2 regions of the Duganella sp. GW821-FHT07F09 genome follow, and region 1 is predicted to be linked to the other one. Evidence: predicted binding sites of a transcription regulator. Region 1 holds the regulator's gene; the other holds the start of a gene.
The links. Region 1 encodes FliA, which starts transcription of late flagellar genes. Its sites were predicted from a motif close to CTAAAGTTTNNNNNNNNNNNGCCGNTA; they were not measured.

Region 1 (4,644 bases):
GTCAACCGTCACCCCGCTCAACAATCTGCGCGAAGAAGAGCAGATCATGGCTACGCTGCTGGAGCTGCTCAAACAGGAGCAGCAATTGCTGGTGACGGCGGAAATCGACGGCCTGCCGGCCGTCACGGCAAAAAAAACCGCGCTGATCGCGCAGATGACCTTGTTGTCGGCCCAGCGCCACCGGGCATTGGGCAAGGCCGGTTTTCCGGCCCAGGAGTCGGGCATGGAGGACTGGATCGCCGCCAGCGCCGACGACCAGATCGCCCAGTCGTGGAAACTGCTGCTCGAGCACACGCGCGAGGCCAAGGAATTGAACCGCATCAACGGCATGTTGATCAATAAGCAGATGGGCCATACCCAGGGCGCGTTGCAGGCGTTGCAGCCGCTGTCTTCCGGCGCGAATAACTTCTACAGCGCCAGCGGGATGTCGAGCACGATTCCGCGTAGCCGCGGCTTTTTGGCCGGCTGACCGCTCCTTCCCCCCTTTAATACGATTTTCTTGCGGCGCGCTTCCCCCCATGCGCCGCGTCGACGCGGGCATGGCGGATTACGCTTCGTTAATCCGCCCTACGTGGTTTAGAGTGTTTTTGATTATGGGGCCGGGGCCGGCGCTGGGACCGGGACGGGCGACGCTGGCGTCGTCGGCAATTCGGTGACCGTGTCGGGGATGCCCGACAGGATGGTGACGGCGACGCGGCGGTTGCGCGCGCGGCCGATCGGGTCGTCGTTGGGCGCCACCGGCACGTTGGAGCTGAAGCCGACGGCCGTGAGCCGTTCCGGCGCCACGCCCGCGTCGATGAACAGGCGCACCACGCTGCTGGCGCGCACCGCCGATAATTCCCAGTTCGATGGATACAGCGCAGTGCTGATCGGCAGATTGTCGGTGTGGCCCTCGACCTGCACGTTGTGACTGTCGTCCTTGAGCAGCGCGGCGACCGCGCGCAAGGCCTCGACCGAATCGGCCGTCAGGCGCGCCTCGGCCGGATCGAACAGCACGCTGGCGTTGATCTCGACGCTGACGCCACGGCTGTTCTGCGTCACCCGCACCTTGCCCTCCTTGACCAGCGGCGCCAGCGTGGACAGCAGATCCTGCGCCAGCTTGGTCATCTGCTCTTTTTCCTTGCGCAGCATTTCGGTGCGGCGCTTCAGGCCCGGATTGGGAATCGGGAGATTCTGCACCTGCGTGTTGATCGGTTCGGCCGAGCCGGCGCCGCCGAAGGCGTCGCCCAGGGCGTCGGAGAACACCTTGTACTTGCCGATGTTGACCGAGGAGATGGCGTACATCACGACGAAGAACGCGAACAGCAGTGTGATGAAGTCGGAGTAGGAAATCAGCCAGCGCTCGTGGTTCTCCACTTCCTCGTCGAACTTCCTGCGCGCGCGCCGGTACTGGTACTGCATCTCAGTGCTCCCGCAGCAAGGTGGCGATGCGCTCGTCGATGACGCGCGTGTGGTCGCCGGTGGCGATGTCGTAGAACACGGCGGCGGCGATCTCCTGCTGGTGCACGGCCTGCGTGACGATGGCCTTGAGCTTGTTGGCCACGGGGTAGAAGAACAGGTTGGCCAGCCCGACCCCATAAATGGTCGAGACGAAGGCGACGGCGATGCCGGCGCCCAGCTTGTTCGGATCGGTCAGGTTTTCCATCACGTGGATCAGGCCCAGAACGGCGCCCAGGATGCCGATCGTCGGCGAGTAGCCGGCCGCCGATTCCCAGATCCGCACCGCCTGGCGCTCCTCGGTCTCGTAGGCGGTGATCTCGGTGTCGAGCAGGTGGCGCAGCTTGTCGGGATTGATGCCGTCGACGATCAGGCGCAGGCCCTTGGTGTTGAATTTGTCCTTGGAGGCGAGCATGTAGCGCTCCAGCGACAGCAGGCCGTCGCGGCGCGCGGCCAGGTTCCAGGCATTGATGTCGCGCGCCAGCGCGGCGCGCGTGTCCTTGGGCGGCGCGAACACCAGCCGCAGCATCTTCACGCCGCGCACGAAGGTGCGGAATTTGGTCTGCAGCAGCACGGCGCCGAAGGTGCCGATGACGACGATGGCGAAAGCGGCCGGCTGCAGCAGCGACGACAGCTTGCCGCCCTCAAGCGTCTGGCCGACGGCGATGCCGGCCAGCGCCAGCAGCACCCCGATTACACTGGCCCAGTCCACGACTTCTCCCTGAGCGAGGCGCGCAGGCGCGCGACGGCCTGCGTATGCAATTGCGATACGCGCGATTCCGATACGCCCATCACGGCGCCGATTTCTTTCAAGTTGAGCTCCTCTTCATAGTACAGCCCCATCAGCATTTTTTCGCGCGGCGGCAGCGCGTCGATGGCGTCGATCACGGCCTGGCGGAAGTCGCCGTCGAGCAGCGAGCGCAGCGGGTCGCTTTCCTCGTCCGAGCAATAGCGGTCGAGGAAGCTGTCGTTGCCGTCGTCGTCGTGGAAATCCTCGTAGTACACCAGCTGGTGGCCGCCGCCGTCGGACAGCATCTCCTGGTAGTCGGCCAGCGACAGCTTTAGCATCTTGGCCACCTCCGACTCGGTCGGCGGATGGCCCAGGCGCTGCTGCAGGGTGCTCATCGCCGTTTCGATCTTGCGCATGTTCTGGCGCATCGAGCGCGGCAGCCAGTCGCTGTTGCGCAGCTCGTCGAGCATGGCGCCGCGGATGCGCAGCACGGCATAGGTCTCGAACTGGGCGCCATGGGTTTCCTCGTAACGGCTGATGGCGTCGAGCAGGCCGATCATCCCGGCTTGCACCAGATCGTCGACTTCGACGCTGGGCGGCAGTTTCGCCTTCATGTGATGGGCAAGGCGCTTGACCAACGGCATGTGCTCCGTCAGCAAAGAATTCTTGTCCGCTTTCCCTTTGACCGTGTACATAGCCTGATGTTTATATTCTTATTGATAGTTCATTGATAGTTAGCTATGCGCCAAGATCTTCGCCACGCCGCTCCTTTCCGCCCCTTTCCGCTCACAGTGAACGTGCGACCGAAGGCGAACCGGCCAGCGCGAAGCGCCCCGCCAGTTGACGGAACGCGACCGACGCGCCGGCCAGCGGAAAAGCGTCGACCACCGCGCGACCCAGGCGCGCGGCGCGCTGCAGGTATTCGTCGGCCGGCACCGATCCCATCGAGACCAGGTTCACGGCCAGATAGCGGCTTGCCGCTTGCGCCATATTATCGTATACCACTTTTGCTTCCGATTCGGAAGCCCCGGTGACCAGAATTCCGAACGGGCGGCGGCCCAGTTCCTGGTTCAGGCGCTTGATCATGCTGTAGGCGGCCTTGATCGAGGTGGCGCTGTTCGACACCTGCACCACGATCTCGGAACTGGCCATGACCGGCACCGGGAAAGCCTCGCCGTCGAATTCACCGTCGACGATGACGATGCCGGTCTGCTTGACCAGCACATCGAAAGCCTTGGCCAGGCGACGCGTTTCATCGGGACCGCTGCGCAGGGCGCCGCGTGTCATCGACGCCACAGCAAAACCCTGCGGCACCTGGTGGATCACCTGATTAATCGCGCACTCCTGGCGCGCGACATCGAGCAGGCTCGCGCCGCCATCGACGCCGAGGCGGGTGGCGACGCCGTGCGCGCTGGCGCAAGCGTCCATGATCAACACGTCGTTGCCGGCGCGGGCCAGCGAGGCGCCCAGGTTGACCAGCATGGCGCCCTTGTCGTCCTGCGGCGTGGCCGACAGGAAGGTGACGATGCGGGGCTTGGGCCCCGCCAGCATGCGGCGCAGTCCCTCCGCCTGGTCGAAATCGAAATTAGCCAAGGTGCACCTCGCGCATGGACTGGTCGTTGGTGGCGTTGGACATCAGCATCGGCAGCTCGGCATCCAGGTATTGGGTGTTGACGGCGTCGCGTTTCAATTTGAAAGCGCGGTCGATCAGGTAGGCCGGATCGGCCAGGTGCAGGTCTTCCGGCACGCGCTGGCCGTTCGAGACGTAGAACAGGTTGAGCTTCTGGCGGATGACGACATCGAGCACGTTGCCGATCGCCGCCGCCTCATCGAGCTTGGTCATGATGCAGCCTGCCAGGCCGCTGCCCTGGTAGGCGCGCACCACTTCGTTGAGCGTCTCCTGGGTGGCGGTGGCGTTGAGGCACAGCAGGCGCTTGACGTCGGAGCCGGCGCCTTGCAGCATCGAGACTTGTTCGGTCACCATCTGGTCGCGCTGGCTCACGCCGACGGTGTCGATCAACACGGTGTGCTTGTTGCGCAGTTCCTTGAGGGCGATGCGCAGGTCGGCTTCGTCCTTCACCGAGTGCACCATCACGCCGAGGATCTTGCCGTAGATGCGCAGCTGTTCGTGCGCGCCGATACGATAGGCGTCGGTGGTGATCAGGGCCAGCTTGTCCGGGCCGTGGCGCATCACGCAGCGCGCGGCCAGCTTGGCGGTGCTGGTGGTCTTGCCGACGCCGGTCGGGCCGACCAGCGCGAACACGCCGCCCTGGTCGATCAGCGCGTCCTCGTTGGCCATGGCCGACAGGTTGCGGGTCAGGACGGTTTTAATCCAGCGCATGCTGTCGGCGGCGTCGCGGTCAGCCGGCAGTTTCTCGATCAGGTAGCGCGCCAGGCTGGCCGAGAAGCCGGCGGCCAGCATTTCGCGCAGCACGGCGGCCTTTTGCGGTTCGCGCGCTTGCGTGCTTCCCCAGGCG
Region 2 (4,644 bases), on a different contig from region 1:
TCGCGGTTGTCGCCGCGCGGATTCGAGCTGAACAGAACGCCGCCCCGTTTCAACGCCGCGTGCAAGCGCCGCAACACATCCGGCAACGCCGCGCTCGGCACGTGGAACAGCGAGGCGTTGGCGTACACGCCGTCGAAATATTCGGCCGGTAAATCGAGCTGGACGAAGTCCTGTTGCCAGGCCTCACAGCCGCTGTAGGCGCGCGCCATCTCCACGAAGCGGGCCGAGCCGTCAACGCCGATCGCCTCGTGTCCCATCTCGCGGAAGGTCTTCAAATCGCGGCCGGGACCGCACCCCAAGTCGAGCAGGCGATACGGCGCCGCGCCCTCGATCGCGTCGAGCAGCGCGGCGATGTTTTGGCTGACATCATGATCGATGGTGCCGGCGAAAAATTGTTGCGCCGTCAGCTCGTAATGGCGCAGCGTTTTCTGTGTGATTTCTTCGATGGGATCGGGTTCCATGATGCCAGTGTAGCGTATCGGCACGGCAGAAAAGATACGCTCAGGTATCAAATCGCTTCTTTCATTCGGTGAATCGCTATATAGTTAGCCCATAGCAACGCCCCTATTAAGAGTATCGAGGAGATAAAAATGAAACTTGACGCCTTGTTCCAGAATCCGACCGCGCTGCCCACCGCGCCCAAGGTCGTCGAGGAATTGATCAGCAGTTTCGACAAGGCCAGCGTCTCGACCGAAGAGATCGCGAAAAAACTGGCGACCGATCCGGTGCTCAGCGCCAAACTGCTGCGCCTGGCCAACTCGGCCTACTATCACGTCTCGCGCAGCATCGGCACGGTCGAGGACGCGGTGCTGATGCTGGGCTTCGTCACCGTGCGCACCCTGGTCATCAGCTCGGGCCTGGTCAGCGGTTTCAAGACCGTTCCCGGCCTCGACCTCAAACAATTCTGGCGCTACAGCCTGCACACCGCCGTGTCGGCGAAGTGGATCGCCAAGAAGACCAAGGAAAACACCGACCTCGCCTTCACCATCGGCATGATGCACGCGATCGGGCAACTGGTGATGCACTCGGCCATGTCCGAAAAAGCCATCGCGCTCGACAAGGTCGCCGGTCCGATGGACGCGCGCCGCCTGGACGCCGAGATGGGCTCGTTCGGCTACACCTTCGCCGATGTCGGCGCGGAGCTGGCCAAGCGCTGGAAGTTCCCGCAAACCTTCTCGGAGACCATCGAGGCCTTCCCGGAACCGCATCACAACGGCGAGCTCAATCGCCTGGCCGCCGTCATCTCGCTGGCCGCGTGGCGCGCCCGCGTCGAGCAGGCCGAACTGAATGACGAGGAAATCGCCGCCTGCTACCCGACGGAACTGGCCGAGGAACTGGGCCTGGACGACAACGCGCTGATTGACGATATGCCATCACCGGACGAGCTGAGCGCTGGTCTGGAGGAGCTGGTGAAGTAAACAGCAGCTTGCCTTAACGGCAACGAAAGCCGCCTGCGTTTGAGCACGGCGGCTTTTTTTTCGACTTTTTCAAATATTTTTTCAAAATACCCTAAAGTTCCCGTTTAAGGCGACGTTAATCAGGACATGCGGTAATCCGTTTTGCCGAAGATAACTAGCCTGGGTGGGTATATGATTGCTACCGAAGTCCTCTCGATGTACGAAAACATTGCCGGTTTGAGCAAGCAGATGGCCGCCGCCGCGCGCATGGGCGACTGGGATGGTCTGAGCAAGCTGGAAACCCAGTGCGCCACCGAAGCCCGCGCCGCCGCCACCGGCGTGCCCGCCCTGAGCGGCGCCCCGCGCCTGCGCAAGATCGACCTGCTCAAGCAGATCCTGGCGAACGACCGCGAAATCCGCGACATCGCCGATCCCTGGATGAACCAAGTACCAGGCATGGCGCGTCAATAAAACCGCCAGCCCAATGAAAAAAAGCGCCTGGCCACAGGCGCTTTTTTTATTCTGAAACACGTAGGGCGGATTAGGCGGAACGCCGTAATCGGCCATCGAAGCGCCGTCGGCGGCTCATCGATGGCCGATTACGCGCTGCGCGCTAATCCGCCCTACGTGTTTTAGAAGACTTTTAAGTTATCCAGCCAAGGCTACGCGCAGCGACAGCGCGATCCCCTGCGCCGCCTTGGTGATCTCGTCCAGCGACGGGAAGCTCGGGGCGATGCGGATGTGGCTGTCCTTGGGGTCGTTCCCGTACGGGAAGGCGGCGCCGGCAGGCGTCAAGGTGATGCCGGCTTCCTTCGCCAACGCCACCGTGCGCTTGGCCGAACCTTCCGGCGTCACCAGGTCGATGAAGTAACCACCCAGCGGACGCGTCCACGACACGCCCGGCACGTCGCCCAGGTAAGCGTCGAACTGCGCCAGCACGGCTTCGAATTTCGGCTGCAGCAGCGCGCGATGCTGTTCCATCAGCGCTTCGACGGTGGCCACATCCTTCAGCAGGCGCACGTGGCGCAACTGGTTGATCTTGTCGGGGCCGATGCTGCGGATGCCGGCGTGCTTGGTCCACCAGGCGATGTTGGCCGGCGATGCCGCCAGGGCGGCGATGCCCGAACCCGCCCACGTGACCTTCGACGACGACGCGAACACGATCGCGCGGTCCGGATTGCCGGCCTTGGCGCAGGCGTCGAGGATGTTAGCGACTTCCAGCTTTTTCTCGCTCAGGTGGTGGAAGCGATAGGCGTCGTCCCACATCAGGCGGAAGTCCGGCGCGGCGGTTTTCATCGCGGCCAGGCGGCTAACGACTTCGTCCGAATAGACCACGCCACCCGGATTGCTATACTTCGGCACGCACCACATGCCCTTGATGCTGGCATCCTCGGCCACCAGTTTCTCGACCAGGTCCATGTCCGGGCCGCCTTCGGTCATCGGAATGTTGATCATCTTGATGCCGCGCGCTTCGCAAATGGCGAAGTGGCGGTCGTAGCCCGGCACCGGGCACAGGAAGGTCACCGGCTCGCGCACCCATGGCGCGTTGCCCGGCGTGCCGTTGAGCAGGCTGTAGATAATGACGTCGTGCATCAGCGACAGGCTGGCGCTGCTGTCGACGACGACTTGCGCGGCCGGCACGTCCAGCAGTTTGCCGAACAGCTCGCGCGCTTCCGGCAGGCCGATGGTGCCGCCATAGTTGCGGCCGTCGGTGCCGTCGGCGGCTTTGAAGCCACCCAGCGATTCGGTCAGCGCGTTGGACAAGTCGAGTTGCTCGGGCGCTGGCTTGCCACGCGACATATCCAGTTTAAGGCCGAGTTGTTTGAAGGCTTGGTATTGCTCCTGATATTGCGACGTTGCGGTCATATGGCTCTTTCAAAATGGGGTATGGCGTGCAAAAAGCGTCGAATACTATAACCCAGATCGAGGCACCGCAGGCAAAGCTGAGGTTATAAGCTTATTACTATTGCATTATTGATTCGGGCGTGACTTCGTGCAGCGGCTGCGCCTCCTGGGGCTTGCCCGCCGCCTCGGCCGGCTTTTTCTTGCGGAAGCCCTGCCAGATTTTCAGCGGCGCCGCGCCGGATTTCTTGCGGCGCCAGTAGATCAGACCAGCGCCGGCGAGCAGCAGCGCGCCGACCGCGCCGGCGCCCCAGGCGACATAGTTGGTCGGACGTTCGACCGGCTTTTCCTTTTTGTATTTCAGTTTGGGCAGCACGCGCTTGAGCGGAACCGGCGCGGACGCCGAGGCGGAGGCGCCGGCCGCCGAGGCCGACGCGTTGGCGCCATGCTCGCCGGCGGACGCCGAGGCGGAAGCGGAAGCCGCCCCCGCCGAAGCCGAGGCCGAGGCGCCATCCATGGTCGCCGCTTGCGCTTCGCCGGCCTTGCCTGGTTTGCTAGATTTGCCTGGCTTGTCCTCGGCCGCCTTGGTCGATGCCGCTCCTGGACCCGGCGCCGCCGAGGCCACCGCAGCGGACTTTGGCGCCTCCTTCGCCGACGCCGGCGCCGCCACAGCGGCCGCCACGCTGCTGCCAGCCGCCGCCAGCACGGCCGTCGCCGCCTGCCCGACTTTTGGCGCGGCGGCGGCGGCAGCCACCGCGGGAGCCGCCGCCGGTGTCGCCGCCGGTGTCGCCGCCGAATTCTTGATCGCACCCTGCAGCGCCTTCATTTTCCCCTCCAGCTCCACCAGCTTGCTGGAAAGGGCCTGGCTATGCGTGTCGAGCGCCTTGCATTCCTTGGCGCTGATGCCGGACGGCGCGCATGCGGCCGGCGCGGCCGGGCGTTTGACGCCGGCAGGCAGCGGCAACGGCCCCAACGGCAGCAAAGCCTGCGCCACCGGCAACGGCACCGCGCTATCGACGGCGGTGGCGTCGCGCTTTGCCGACGGCTTGACCGGAACAGACGCGGACGTGGCTGCGGGCGCGGGGGCGGCAGCCGGCGCACCGCGCGGCGTCCCCATCGCTTCCGCGATGCGCGATGGCAAATCCCGCACCGCCACCGTCGGCGTCTGCCGGGGCGTCGCTGCGGCCGCGGCGGCCTTGAGCGCCCCCGGAACACCGGTCTCGGACTCATGCAACGAAGGCAACGGCGCTGGACGCGTCCGGTCCCGCACCGGCGGCGCGGCAGGCACGGCCGGCGACGCGGCGGCCCGCTCCGCCCTCGCCTGCGCCGCGATCCGCTCCGCGTCGACCGACGTCATCACGCTGGGCGCCGGCACGGACGACACCACCGGTGCCGGCGGCGGTGG

Region 2: AC07P1_RS13450 (flagellar protein FliT) is a predicted target of FliA. The motif match lies at 1,510-1,536, and genes of this name have one in related genera.

Annotation. Positions count from the first base shown of each region.
Region 1 is NZ_JBWKQJ010000001.1:907,527-912,170, forward strand. Features, by position in the region: gene AC07P1_RS04150 (flagella synthesis protein FlgN) at 1-469, shown strand, start outside; gene motD (flagellar motor protein MotD) at 592-1,401, opposite strand; gene AC07P1_RS04160 (flagellar motor protein) at 1,403-2,149, opposite strand; gene AC07P1_RS04165 (RNA polymerase sigma factor FliA) at 2,131-2,862, opposite strand; gene AC07P1_RS04170 (MinD/ParA family ATP-binding protein) at 2,954-3,760, opposite strand; gene flhF (flagellar biosynthesis GTPase FlhF) at 3,753-4,644, opposite strand, start outside.
Region 2 is NZ_JBWKQJ010000004.1:449,238-453,881, reverse strand. Features, by position in the region: gene AC07P1_RS13460 (class I SAM-dependent methyltransferase) at 1-461, opposite strand, end outside; gene AC07P1_RS13455 (HDOD domain-containing protein) at 591-1,418, shown strand; gene AC07P1_RS13450 (flagellar protein FliT) at 1,590-1,868, shown strand; gene AC07P1_RS13445 (aspartate aminotransferase type Ic) at 2,046-3,263, opposite strand; gene AC07P1_RS13440 (type IV pilus assembly protein FimV) at 3,361-4,644, opposite strand, start outside.